DNA from 3 places in the Sinorhizobium sp. RAC02 genome. Region 2 is predicted to be linked to each of the others. Evidence: predicted binding sites of a transcription regulator. Region 2 holds the regulator's gene; each other region holds the start of a gene.
What was found. Region 2 encodes HrcA, which represses chaperone genes, less so after heat shock. Its sites were predicted from a motif close to GTTAGCACTCNCNNNNNGNGAGTGCTAAC; they were not measured.
Positions count from the first base shown of each region.

Region 1: a site for HrcA is predicted at 1,359-1,387, ahead of groES (co-chaperone GroES). Genes of this name have one in related genera too.
Region 3: a site for HrcA is predicted at 3,174-3,202, ahead of groES (co-chaperone GroES). Genes of this name have one in related genera too.

Region 1 is NZ_CP016450.1:2,269,240-2,273,218, reverse strand. Features, by position in the region: gene groL (chaperonin GroEL) at 1-946, opposite strand, end outside; gene groES (co-chaperone GroES) at 1,004-1,300, opposite strand; gene BSY16_RS10925 (TIGR01459 family HAD-type hydrolase) at 1,620-2,468, shown strand; gene BSY16_RS10920 (bifunctional riboflavin kinase/FAD synthetase) at 2,488-3,468, shown strand; gene BSY16_RS31935 (hypothetical protein) at 3,503-3,766, opposite strand; gene ileS (isoleucine--tRNA ligase) at 3,765-3,979, shown strand, end outside.
Region 2 is NZ_CP016450.1:2,896,055-2,900,033, forward strand. Features, by position in the region: gene rpoN (RNA polymerase factor sigma-54) at 1-342, shown strand, start outside; gene hpf (ribosome hibernation-promoting factor, HPF/YfiA family) at 593-1,168, shown strand; gene ptsN (PTS IIA-like nitrogen regulatory protein PtsN) at 1,243-1,707, shown strand; gene grpE (nucleotide exchange factor GrpE) at 1,779-2,402, opposite strand; gene hrcA (heat-inducible transcriptional repressor HrcA) at 2,494-3,573, opposite strand; gene rph (ribonuclease PH) at 3,749-3,979, shown strand, end outside.
Region 3 is NZ_CP016450.1:2,650,341-2,654,319, reverse strand. Features, by position in the region: gene BSY16_RS12775 (TMEM43 family protein) at 1-479, opposite strand, end outside; gene BSY16_RS12770 (DUF2934 domain-containing protein) at 645-920, shown strand; gene groL (chaperonin GroEL) at 1,134-2,759, opposite strand; gene groES (co-chaperone GroES) at 2,824-3,120, opposite strand; gene BSY16_RS12755 (J domain-containing protein) at 3,388-3,979, shown strand, end outside.

The DNA of each region.
Region 1 (3,979 bases), 630 kb from region 2:
TGTCGAGCGTTACGTTTTCAAGCTTGATGCCGAGGTCTTCGGAGATGACAGTGCCGCCCGTCAGGATGGCAATGTCTTCCAGCATGGCCTTGCGGCGGTCGCCGAAGCCAGGAGCCTTGACGGCAGCGATCTTGAGGCCGCCACGCAGCTTGTTGACGACGAGCGTTGCGAGGGCTTCGCCTTCGACGTCTTCAGCGATGATGACCAGCGGCTTGCCGGTCTGAACGACGGCTTCGAGAACCGGCAGCATTGCCTGAAGGTTCGAGAGCTTCTTTTCGTGCAGGAGAATGAAAGCGTCTTCGAGGTCGGCGATCATCTTTTCCGGGTTGGTCACGAAGTAGGGCGACAGGTAGCCGCGGTCGAACTGCATGCCTTCGACGACTTCGAGTTCGGTTTCGGCGGTCTTGGCTTCTTCAACCGTGATGACGCCTTCGTTGCCGACCTTCTGCATGGCTTCAGCAATGTCGAGACCGACCTGCTTGTCGCCGTTTGCGGAGATCGTGCCGACCTGGGCAACTTCTTCCGAGGTGTTGATCTTCTTGGCCTTGGCCTGGAGATCCTTGACGACTTCAGCAACGGCGAGATCGATGCCGCGCTTCAGGTCCATCGGGTTCATGCCGGCGGCAACAGCCTTGTGGCCTTCGCGAACGATAGCCTGGGCAAGAACGGTTGCGGTCGTCGTGCCGTCGCCGGCGATGTCGTTGGTCTTGGAAGCGACTTCGCGAACGAGCTGGGCGCCCATATTCTCGAACTTGTCTTCCAGTTCGATTTCCTTGGCGACGGAAACGCCGTCCTTGGTGATGCGCGGTGCGCCGAAGGACTTGTCGATAACGACGTTACGACCCTTCGGGCCGAGCGTTACCTTGACTGCGTCTGCGAGAACGTCGACGCCACGCAGCATCTTTTCGCGCGCGGTGCGGCCGAATTTGACTTCTTTGGCTGCCATTGTGTGAACTCCTGAAAGAGGTATCAGCGAATTTCGGAAAGGGATTTATCGGCTAGATCAGCCGATGACGCCCATGATGTCGGCTTCCTTCATGATCAGAAGGTCTTCGCCGTCGAGCTTGACTTCGGTGCCCGACCACTTGCCGAACAGAACGCGGTCGCCAGCCTTGACGTCCAGCGGAACAACCTTGCCGGACTCGTCACGAGCGCCGGAACCGACGGCGACGATTTCGCCTTCCTGCGGCTTTTCCTTGGCGGTGTCAGGAATGATGATGCCGCCCTTGGTCTTGGCTTCAGATTCAACGCGACGAACGACGACGCGATCGTGAAGCGGGCGGAAGGTGGTGCTTGCCATTGTCTTATCCCTCGATCGAATGACATTGCGGATCCCGAACTGGATCCGATGGATGAGTGTTAGCACTCACCGTTTAGGAGTGCTAGCGGCCTGGAGATAGGCGGTGGGGCTTTTCGAGTCAAGAAGAGCGACCGGAAATTATTTTGCCGCGAATGGTTACCGCTGCCGCCAGATGGGAGCGAAATCGCACGCCATCAAGTCAGGCTGATGAATTTCCGGCAGTTTCCCCGCCGATGCGGCAAAATTGTGTGGAGAGGCTTGTTTTCTTGGCGTCGCTTTGCAATGTCAGCCGGGCTCGACCTCGACACGGGAATCCCTGATGGCTCACCGCATCCAATCCTTCCGCGATATCACCGCGCACTATGACGTGGTGCTCTGCGACGTCTGGGGCGTCCTGCACAATGGCGTCGAAGCCTTTTCGTATGCCTCGGAGGCACTCGCCGAGGCCCGCGCGGCCGGCCTCACCGTCGTGCTCATCACCAATTCGCCGCGCCCGCATCCGGGCGTGAAAGTGCAGATCCGCGGCCTCGGCGTCACCGATGATTCTTATGATCGTATCGTCACATCGGGCGACGTCACCCGTGCGCTGATCGCGCAAGGCCCGAAGAAGATCTATTTCATCGGCGCGGAAAAGGACTTGGCCCTGCTCGATGGCCTAGGCGTCGAGCTGGTCGGCCTGGAGGAGGCGGGCATCGTCGTCTGCGCCGGCCTTCGCGAAGACGAGAAGGATACCGTCGAGGATTATCGCGCGGAGCTGACCGCGCTCGCCGCGAAAAAGCTGCCCTTCATCTGCGCCAACCCCGACCTCGTCGTCGAGCGCGGCCACCGCCTCATTCCCTGTGCCGGTGCGCTTGCCAAGCTCTATGAAGAGCTCGGCTGCACCAGCCAGATCGCCGGCAAGCCGCATCGGCCGATCTACGAAAAGTCGATTGCGGAGGCTGAGGACGTGCGCGGCGCCTTCGACCTGTCGCGCGTCATCGCCATCGGCGACGGCATGCCGACCGATGTACGCGGCGCTGAAGCCTTCGGTCTCGATGTGCTCTATATTTCCGGCGGCATCCATGCGCAGGAATATGTTGAAGCCGGCCGCACGGACGAGGCAAGATTGGAACGCTTTCTCGCTCAGGAAAATGCCCACCCGAAGTGGTGGATGCCCCGGCTGCAGTGACGGGACGGAGACGGTCGGCATGACGGTATTTCACAGGAACGAGACGAAACAGCCGCTGCCGGAGCATCTGCGCGGCGGCGTCATTGCAATCGGCAATTTCGACGGCGTGCACCGCGGCCACCAGGCTGTTCTGCAACGGGCGCTCGATCTTGCCGCCGAGCGCGGCATCCCCGCCCTCGTGCTGACCTTCGAGCCCCATCCGCGCACCGTCTTCCGACCGGAGCGCCCCGTCTTCCGTCTGACGCCGGCACCGTTGAAGGCCCGCATCCTCGAAGGCATGGGTTTTTCCGCCGTCATCGAATATCCCTTCGATCGCAACTTCTCCGAAATATCGGCGCACGACTTCATCCGCGCCATCCTGATGGATTGGCTGCACGCCTCCGAGGTCGTCACCGGCTTCGATTTCCATTTCGGTAAGGGCAGGGAAGGCGGCCCGGCCTTCCTGATGGCCGCTGGCCAGGACAATGGTTTCGGCGTCACACTGGTCGATGCCTTTCGCGACGAGAATGCCTCGGTGATCTCGTCGAGCTTCGTCCGTGCCCTGCTTGGAGAGGGAGCCGTCGTCGAGGCGTCCGGCCAGCTCGGTTACCACTATACGGTCGAGGCCGAGGTGATCGGCGGCAAGCAGCTCGGCCGCACATTGGGCTATCCGACCGCCAACATGCAGCTTCCGCCGGAAGTGGAATTGCGCAACGGCATCTATGCTGTGCGGTTCCGCCGCCCGGATGGCAGCCTGCACGACGGCGTCGCCAGCTATGGCCGCCGCCCGACGGTCACCTCGAATGGCGTGCCGCTGCTCGAAACCTTCCTCTTCGATTTCTCCGGCGACCTCTACGGCGAAGTCTCCGCCGTCTCCTTCTTCGGGCACCTGCGCGACGAGCTGAAATTCGACGGCCTCGATGCCCTTGTCGTGCAGATGAAGCGTGACGAGGAGGAGGCGCGGGCGCTGCTTTCCGGCGTCAAGCCGCTCGGGGCGATCGACCAGCGCCTCTGTTTCTGAAGGGAACGACGGCTTTCCGGTGTGCCCCGTCTTTTCAAAGCTGCGAAAAGGCCGTAATACCGCGCGCATGATGCTCAACCGGCTGACCATCGATCTGCGAATTAGTGGCCCGGCTTTCCGCGCGCTCTAAGCGAGAGCCGGAAGGTCCGGGATTTTGGGCGTTTCCAGAACTTCCCGCCGTCAGAACAAGCATTTCCAGGAAAAGTGCCAAGCGGTTTTCCGTCCGGGAATGCGAAGTAAAATGACAATATCCCCGCATGCGCAAAATGCGCGCGAAAAAGACGATAGCCATATCCATGACCGATACGCCCGAAAAAGTCGATTATTCCGCCACCCTCTACCTGCCGCAGACGGATTTCCCGATGCGCGCTGGCCTGCCGACGAAGGAGCCGGAAACGGTGGCCCGCTGGCAGAAGATGGGTCTCTACAAGAGGCTGCGCGCCTCCGCCGCCGGCCGTGAAAAGTTCGTGCTGCACGACGGCCCGCCCTATGCCAACGGCAACATCCATAT
Region 2 (3,979 bases):
AAGATGCATGAATCGACGGTGAGCCGCGTCACCTCCAACAAGTTCATGCTGACACCGCGCGGCCTGTTCGAGCTCAAATATTTCTTCACGGTCTCGATCGGCTCGGCGGAGGGCGGCGATTCCCATTCGGCGGAATCCGTCCGCCACCGCATCCGTGCGATGATCGTGCAGGAGCAGCCGGATGCCGTGCTCTCGGACGACGATATCGTGGATATCCTGCGCAAGGGCGGCGTCGACCTCGCCCGCCGGACGGTCGCGAAGTACCGCGAAGCGATGAACATCCCCTCCTCCGTACAGCGGCGGCGGGAAAAACGGGCGCTCGCCAAGGCAGCCGCCTCCTGAAATAAAGCCGGGAGAACCGGCGTTTCAGACCGCCAAACATTAACAATGCCTGAATCCACTAATTGACTTCGCCACCGGGACGGGCTACTGCGCGCCCCTCTTCTGAAGAGAAGGCAGGCCGGAATTCCGGACATATCCCCGCTTTTCTTGCCGCATGTGACGGAAATTCCATCGCATGCGTAAAAGCTTGGAACGTGGAGAAGGTTGGAATAGACTGTTGCACGCAAATCACGAACGAGAGGAAACCTCCATGAGTGTGCGTGTATCCGGTAAACATATGGAAATCGGCGAAACTTTCCGTCAGCGCATTGAAGACCAGGTCGGAGAGGCCGTAACCAAATATTTTGACGGAGGATATTCGAGCCAGGTCACCGTGGAAAAAGCGGGATCGCGGTACAGCGCGGACTGCAAGATCCACCTGGATACGGGCATGGCCTTGCAGGCAAATGGCGAAGCAAACGACCCCTTGGTGGCCTTCCAATCGGCCTCCGAACGGATCGAGAAACGCCTGCGCCGGTACAAGCGCAAACTCAAGGCACACCACAACGGCAATGGTCACGATGCCTTTGCAGAAGTGGCCTACACGGTGATGGATTCGGTCCCCGACGAAGAGGATGAACTTCCCGAGGACTACGCACCGACCATCGTTGCGGAAAGCACGAAGAAACTGAGGACGATGTCCGTCGCAAGCGCCGTCATGGCGCTCGACATGACGGACGAGCCGGTTCTTCTCTTCCGCAGCGCCGGGTCGGAGCAGCTCAATATCGTCTACCGACGCAACGACGGCAATATTGGCTGGATCGACGCAGCCAATATCAAAGGCTGAGTGACGGGAGCGTGGTGCCGGAAACCGGCACCACGTTTCTTCAATCCCTTCACCCGCCTCACGAGGACAAAAGCATGGCATTGGCAGGTTTGCTGCAGCAAAGTGCGATTATTCCGGCGATGAAGGCCAATTCCAAGAAGCAGATGCTTCAGGAACTGGCGGCAAAAGCGGCGAAGCTCACCGGAATTCCGGAACGCGAGATTTTTGACGTCATTCTTCAGCGCGAACGGCTCGGTTCGACCGGTGTGGGCAATGGCATCGCCATCCCGCACGGCAAGCTGAAGGAGCTTTCACAGATCACCGGCCTCTTCGCGAGACTGGAGACCCCTGTGGACTTCGAGGCATTGGACGACCAGCCGGTCGACCTCGTCTTCCTGCTTCTGGCGCCGGAAGGCGCCGGTGCGGACCATTTGAAGGCTCTGTCACGCATCGCCCGCGTGCTGCGCGATCCATCGATGGTCGCGAAGCTGCGCGCCTCCGACAGCGAGAGCGCGATCTACGCCTGCCTCAGCGAGGAGCAGGCGTCGAACGCGGCCTGACCATTTCGAATACGCATGAAAAAACCGGCGGTTTTGCGACCGCCGGTTTTTCTTTTTCATTCGATTGAGGATCAGGCCTGTGCAGCACTTGCCTCGCCGGCGGGAGCCTTCGGGCCGCCCTTCGACACGCCGACCATGGCGGGACGCAGCACGCGCTCGCCGATGACGAATCCGGCCTGCACGACCTGCACGACCGTGTTGTTGGCGACTTCCGGATTCGGCACTTCAAACATCGCCTGGTGGAAGTTCGGGTCGAACTTTTCGCCAACCGGATCGAGCTTGCGCACGCCGTGACGTTCGAGGGCGGCAAGCATGGAACGCTCGGTCATCTCGACACCTTCCGCCAGCGCCTTCAAGCCGGCATCGCCGCTTTCCAAGGCGTCGGCCGGAATGGCGTCCAGTGCACGGCGCAGGTTGTCGGACACGGCCAGCATGTCGCGCGCAAAACCGGCGACGGAATAGGACTTGGCGTCCTTCACATCACGCTCGGTGCGGCGACGCAGGTTGTCCATTTCCGCGGCGAGGCGGAGATACCGGTCCCTGAGATCGCTGTTTTCCGCGCGCAGAACGTCGATCGGATCCGGCTCGGCAGGGGCATCTACCTCGGCAGCCACGTCGTCCAGTGCGGACGTTTCTGCTGCAAAGCCGTTTTCCGCGCCTTCGTCAGGTCCATGTTTCTTGTTGTCGTCGGTCATGACGTACTCCGAATTGCATCTTTTAAGGGTTGGGCCCGATATCGAGCTTTGAACCCGAAAAATCAAGGGCTGATGGCTGGATTGCCAGAGTTCAGCGCGAAAGCCGCGACATGAGCTGGGCCGTATAGTCCACCATGGGCACGATACGGGAATAGTTGAGCCGGGTCGGCCCGATGACGCCGACGGCGCCGACGATCTTCTCGTCGCTGTCGCGGTAGGGCGCCACGATCAGCGAAGAACCGGAAAGCGAAAAGAGCTTGTTTTCCGAGCCGATGAAGATGCGCACGCCAGGGCCGGTCTCGGCGAGGTTCAAGAGCTCGATCAGGCTGTCCTTGCGCTCCAGGTCGTCGAACAGCATGCGCAGCCGATCGATATCCTCCGCCCCGGCAAGGCCTTCGAGCAGATTTGCCCGGCCGCGCACGATGAGCCGCGTCGGCTTCGCCGCATCGAAGCCGCCGGACCAGACCGCAAGCCCGCGCTCGACCAGATCCTGCGACAGCTTGTCGAGCTCGCCGCTGATTTCGCCGCGCAGGCGCTCCAGTTGGGCGCGCGCTTCAAACAGCGTGTTGCCGGCAAGATGGGCGTTGAGGAAGTTGGCCGCTTCCGTCAACTGCGAGCTGGTGACGCCGGCCGGCAGTTCGATGATGCGGTTTTCGATCTGGTCATGATCGCCGACCAGCACGACAAGCGCCTTGGTCGGCTCCAACCGGATGAACTCGACATGTTTCAAAATGGCGTCGTTCTTCGAGGTAATGACGAGGCCAGCGCCGCGCGACATACCGGACAGCGCCTGGCTCGCCTCGTTCATCATCGTCTCGACGGCGGTATGTTTCTGGCCGTGCGGGCGCACATGCCGCTCGATCGAGGCGCGGTCTTCCGCCGAAATGTTGCCGACCTGCATGAAGGCATCGACAAAGAAGCGCAGGCCAAGCTGCGTCGGCAGCCGCCCGGCGCTGGTATGCGGTGAATAGATGAGACCGAGTTCTTCCAGGTCGCTCATCACGTTGCGCACGGAAGCGGGCGACAGCGACATGGGCAGGATGCGCGACAGGTTGCGCGAGCCGAGAGGCTCTCCGCTTTCCAGATAGCTTTCCACGATGCGGCGAAAGACTTCGCCCGAACGCTCGTCGAGCGCCGCCTGACTGTCAGGACCCGGAGACTTCAAAACCATCTTTCCGCTGCAACCTCGTTATTTCCAGGGAATATAGTGATTTCGGGCGGAAGCGCAAAACGGATTTTCGCGGCGCAACATCCCGAGAAATCGCGCGGGGTGACGCCGCGCCATTCCCTCGCCCGGCGAACTGGTCTAAAGCAGCGTTCCAGATATCACGAGACAGGAGTTCGCAATGCGGCCGTCCGGCAGAAAAACCGATCAGATGCGCAAGGTTTCCTTCGAGCGCAACATCTCCAAGCATGCCGAAGGCTCCTGTCTCGTCAAGTTCGGCGACACGCATGTGCTCGTTACCGCAAGCCTCGAAGAGAAGACGCCGCCATGGCTGCGCAACAGCGGCAAGGGCTGGGTGACTGCCGAATACGGCATGCTGCCGCGCGCCACGGGTGACCGCATGCGCCGCGAA
Region 3 (3,979 bases), 250 kb from region 2:
ATCGGCTTTTGCGGGTTGTCATGGCCCGACTGGCGGAAATTGCCGGAGTTGATTTCGTTCTGCTTCCATTCCTTGTGGTAGGAATAGGTCGTGACGGTTTCCTCACTGCCGCCGAGCTGCTTGCGCGTCTCCGACTTCGAGGTCTCCACCCACTGGTACATCTCGACGATGCGGTCGAGACCGGCCGCGCCTTCAGCCGAAACGCCGAGCACGTCGTCTTCCGGCACGCCGACCGGCTTCACCGGCCCCGAAATATGCACCAACTTGCCTTCGTTGCCCGGATCGACGCTGCCATTCTCGACAGAAACGACAAGCCCCGCGCCCTCGACGAGCGCGCGATAGGTTTTGACCGAGCGGCCCTCGTTCCAGAAGAGGAGCCAGATGCAGGCGATGAGAAGGATGAAGCCGATCACGATCTTGATCAGCGCCCCCTTCAGCCTGGAGAACCAGGAGGTGGTCGTCGTTTCCGTAAAGCTCATGATGTCCCCCGACAAAGCGTGCGTCCTAGCCTGAGACGCCCGGCAAGCCATGCTTATTCGCGGTTCCTGAACTGTGCAAGCGGGGATATGATGGTCGACTGGCGAGGGACGGGGTGGTGGAACATCTCACCCTGCCAGTCGTTTGTTGCTGGAATGGAAGGGAGCATGTCCATGACCGATGACCGCAACGAAAAAATCCGCAAACGCGCCCACGAACTCTGGCTTCAGGAAGGCCAGCCGGACGGCAAGCCCGACGACCACTGGTATCAGGCCGAACGGGAAATCGACCAGGGTGAAGGCGAGATCGAGGGCGACGATGTCCCGAACCTCGCAGCACTCCGCGAAGCCGCCCGCCAGCATAACGATGTATTCCTGGTAAAGACCGACCTGGAAGATGCCGACCAGCGTGAAGCGACACCGGGCATGCGCGAGCAGCCGTAGCGCTTCCACGCTCTGCCGATCTTCAAATCGATCAAGTATGGGCTCACTGTGCTGGTTGGCACCGAGGAATTCGATAATCTGCTTCTGGGGTTTTTGCGGAAAATCCCGCATGGCGCTCCCAGGCCCGAAAGTGACAACGTTGTTGTCATCTGGAGGGCTCCGCTGAAGCGGAGCCCTGTGTAATTGCGGATCAGTGAGGCGAGAGGGAGATCGTTAGATCATGCCGCCCATGTCCGGCATGCCGCCACCGGCGGCGTCCTTCTTCGGCAGATCGGCAATCATGGCTTCCGTCGTCACGAGCAGACCAGCAACCGAAGCCGCATTCTGAAGCGCGGTACGAACCACCTTGACCGGATCGACAATGCCCATGGCGATCATGTCGCCATATTCAGAGGTCTGGGCGTTGTAGCCGTAGTTGTCCGTATTGCTTTCGAGAATCCGCCCGACCACGATGGAGCCTTCGTCGCCGGCGTTTTCGGCGATCTGGCGAACGAGTGACTGCAAGGCCTTGCGGATGATGGCGACGCCGGCATTCTGGTCGTCGTTCTCGCCCTTGACGTCGAGGACGATGGAGGCGCGCAGCAGGGCGGTTCCGCCGCCGGGCACGATACCTTCTTCGACAGCAGCACGCGTCGCGTTGAGCGCGTCGTCGATGCGGTCTTTCTTTTCCTTCACTTCGATTTCCGTCGAACCGCCGACCCGGATCACGGCAACGCCGCCGGAAAGCTTGGCAAGACGTTCCTGCAGCTTTTCCTTGTCGTAGTCCGACGTCGTCTCTTCGATCTGTGCCTTGATCTGTGCCACGCGGCCTTCAATCTCGGCCTTGGTGCCGGCGCCATCGACGACGGTGGTGGTTTCCTTGGTGATCGAGACTTTCTTGGCATGGCCGAGCATCTCGAGCGTGACGGTCTCGAGTTTGACGCCGAGGTCTTCGGAAATCACCGTGCCGCCGGTCAGGATCGCGAGATCCTCCAGCATGGCCTTGCGGCGGTCGCCGAAGCCCGGAGCCTTGACGGCAGCGATCTTGAGGCCGCCGCGCAGCTTGTTGACGACGAGGGTCGCAAGCGCTTCGCCTTCGACATCCTCCGAGATGATCACCAGCGGCTTGCCGGTCTGAACGACAGCTTCCAGGATCGGCAGCATGGCCTGCAGATTGGAGAGCTTCTTTTCGTGCAGCAGCACGTAGGCATCCTCCAGATCAGCCACCATCTTCTCGGCATTGGTGACGAAATAGGGGCTGAGATAACCGCGGTCGAACTGCATGCCCTCGACGACTTCGAGTTCCGTCTCGGCGGTCTTGGCTTCCTCGACGGTAATGACACCCTCGTTGCCGACCTTCTGCATCGCGTCGGCGATGTACTGGCCGATTTCCTTTTCGCCATTGGCCGAGATCGTGCCGACCTGGGCAATCTCTTCCGAGGTGTTGATCTTCTTGGCCTTGGCGAGCAGGTCCTTGACGACGGCGGTGACCGCAAGGTCGATGCCGCGCTTCAGGTCCATCGGGTTCATGCCGGCAGCGACGGCCTTGCCGCCTTCGCGAACGATGGCCTGGGCAAGAACGGTTGCCGTCGTCGTGCCGTCGCCGGCGATGTCGTTGGTCTTGGAGGCGACTTCGCGAACGAGCTGGGCGCCCATATTCTCGAACTTGTCTTCCAGTTCGATTTCCTTGGCGACGGTGACGCCGTCCTTGGTGATGCGCGGCGCGCCGTACGACTTGTCGATCACGACGTTGCGGCCCTTGGGACCGAGCGTGACTTTCACGGCGTCAGCGAGGATATCGACGCCGCGCAGCAGCTTTTCGCGTGCATCACGGCCGAATTTGATCTGTTTGGCAGACATGGAAAAACTCCCGGGCCGTTGGCCCTCTGGTCTCTATGATAGGAAACGGCAGAAACGCTCGAGATCAGGCGATGACGCCCATGATGTCGGCTTCCTTCATGATCAAAAGGTCCTCGCCGTCGAGCTTGACCTCAGTGCCCGACCACTTGCCGAACAGGATGCGGTCGCCAGCCTTGACGTCCAGCGGGACGACCTTGCCGGACTCGTCACGAGCGCCGGAACCGACGGCGACGATTTCGCCCTCCTGCGGTTTTTCCTTGGCGGTGTCAGGAATGATGATACCGCCCTTGGTCTTGGCTTCAGCCTCGATACGGCGCACGACGACGCGGTCGTGCAACGGCCGGAAAACGGTACTTGTCATTTTTTGGGTTCCTCGGCAAGAACGCGGCCCGATGGCCGATCCCGCCAAACACTCTTAGCACTCCCACGCCGGGAGTGCTAGCGGAGTTTCTCGTTTGGTTGTGCTGGAAAGTGGCCGGGGATAAGACGCCTGCGGGCAATATGTCGGGTAGCCAATGGGAGAAGGCGAGAAATATCACGCCTATTCTGACGTATCGCAGCTCGAAGCATTTAACGGGAAAGTTCGCTAATTCTTGCCAACGTCGCGCGCTGCCTTCATATCGGGCCTATGACCCGTGATTCCAAAATTTTCGTCGGCCTTAAATCCACGCGCAAGAAAGCATCTCCGTCTAGCGAGCCTGTCGGCCCGAAATGTCAATGGGATGGTTGCGAAAAGAGAGGCACGCACCGCGCGCCCGTCGGACGAGACGCCGAAGGCCTGTATCTGCTGTTCTGTCTGGAGCATGTGAAGGAATACAACAAGGGCTACAACTTTGCGACGGGCCTTTCTGATGCAGACGTCGCCCGCTACCAGAAAGAGGCGACGACCGGCGCGCGCCCGACCTGGGGGGCGGCGGTCAGCCAGGGATCCGAAGTCCCGATGCCCTTTACCGTCCGCTCTGGTTCTGCAAAGGCATTGAATGCACGCAAGACCGCGGCCCAGCGCCAGGCGCAAAGAGCCGAACTCCAGAAGCGAAAACTCAAGGTGCTTGAAGCCAAGGCATTTGAGACACTCGGTCTTTCGCCGGATGCGACGCCGGAGGAAATCAAGAGCCGCTACAAGGAAAGGCTCAAGATGCACCATCCCGACACCAACCAGGGAAACCGCATTTCCGAGGATGAGCTTCGCGCTTCAATCGAGGCGCATAAGATTCTCAAGT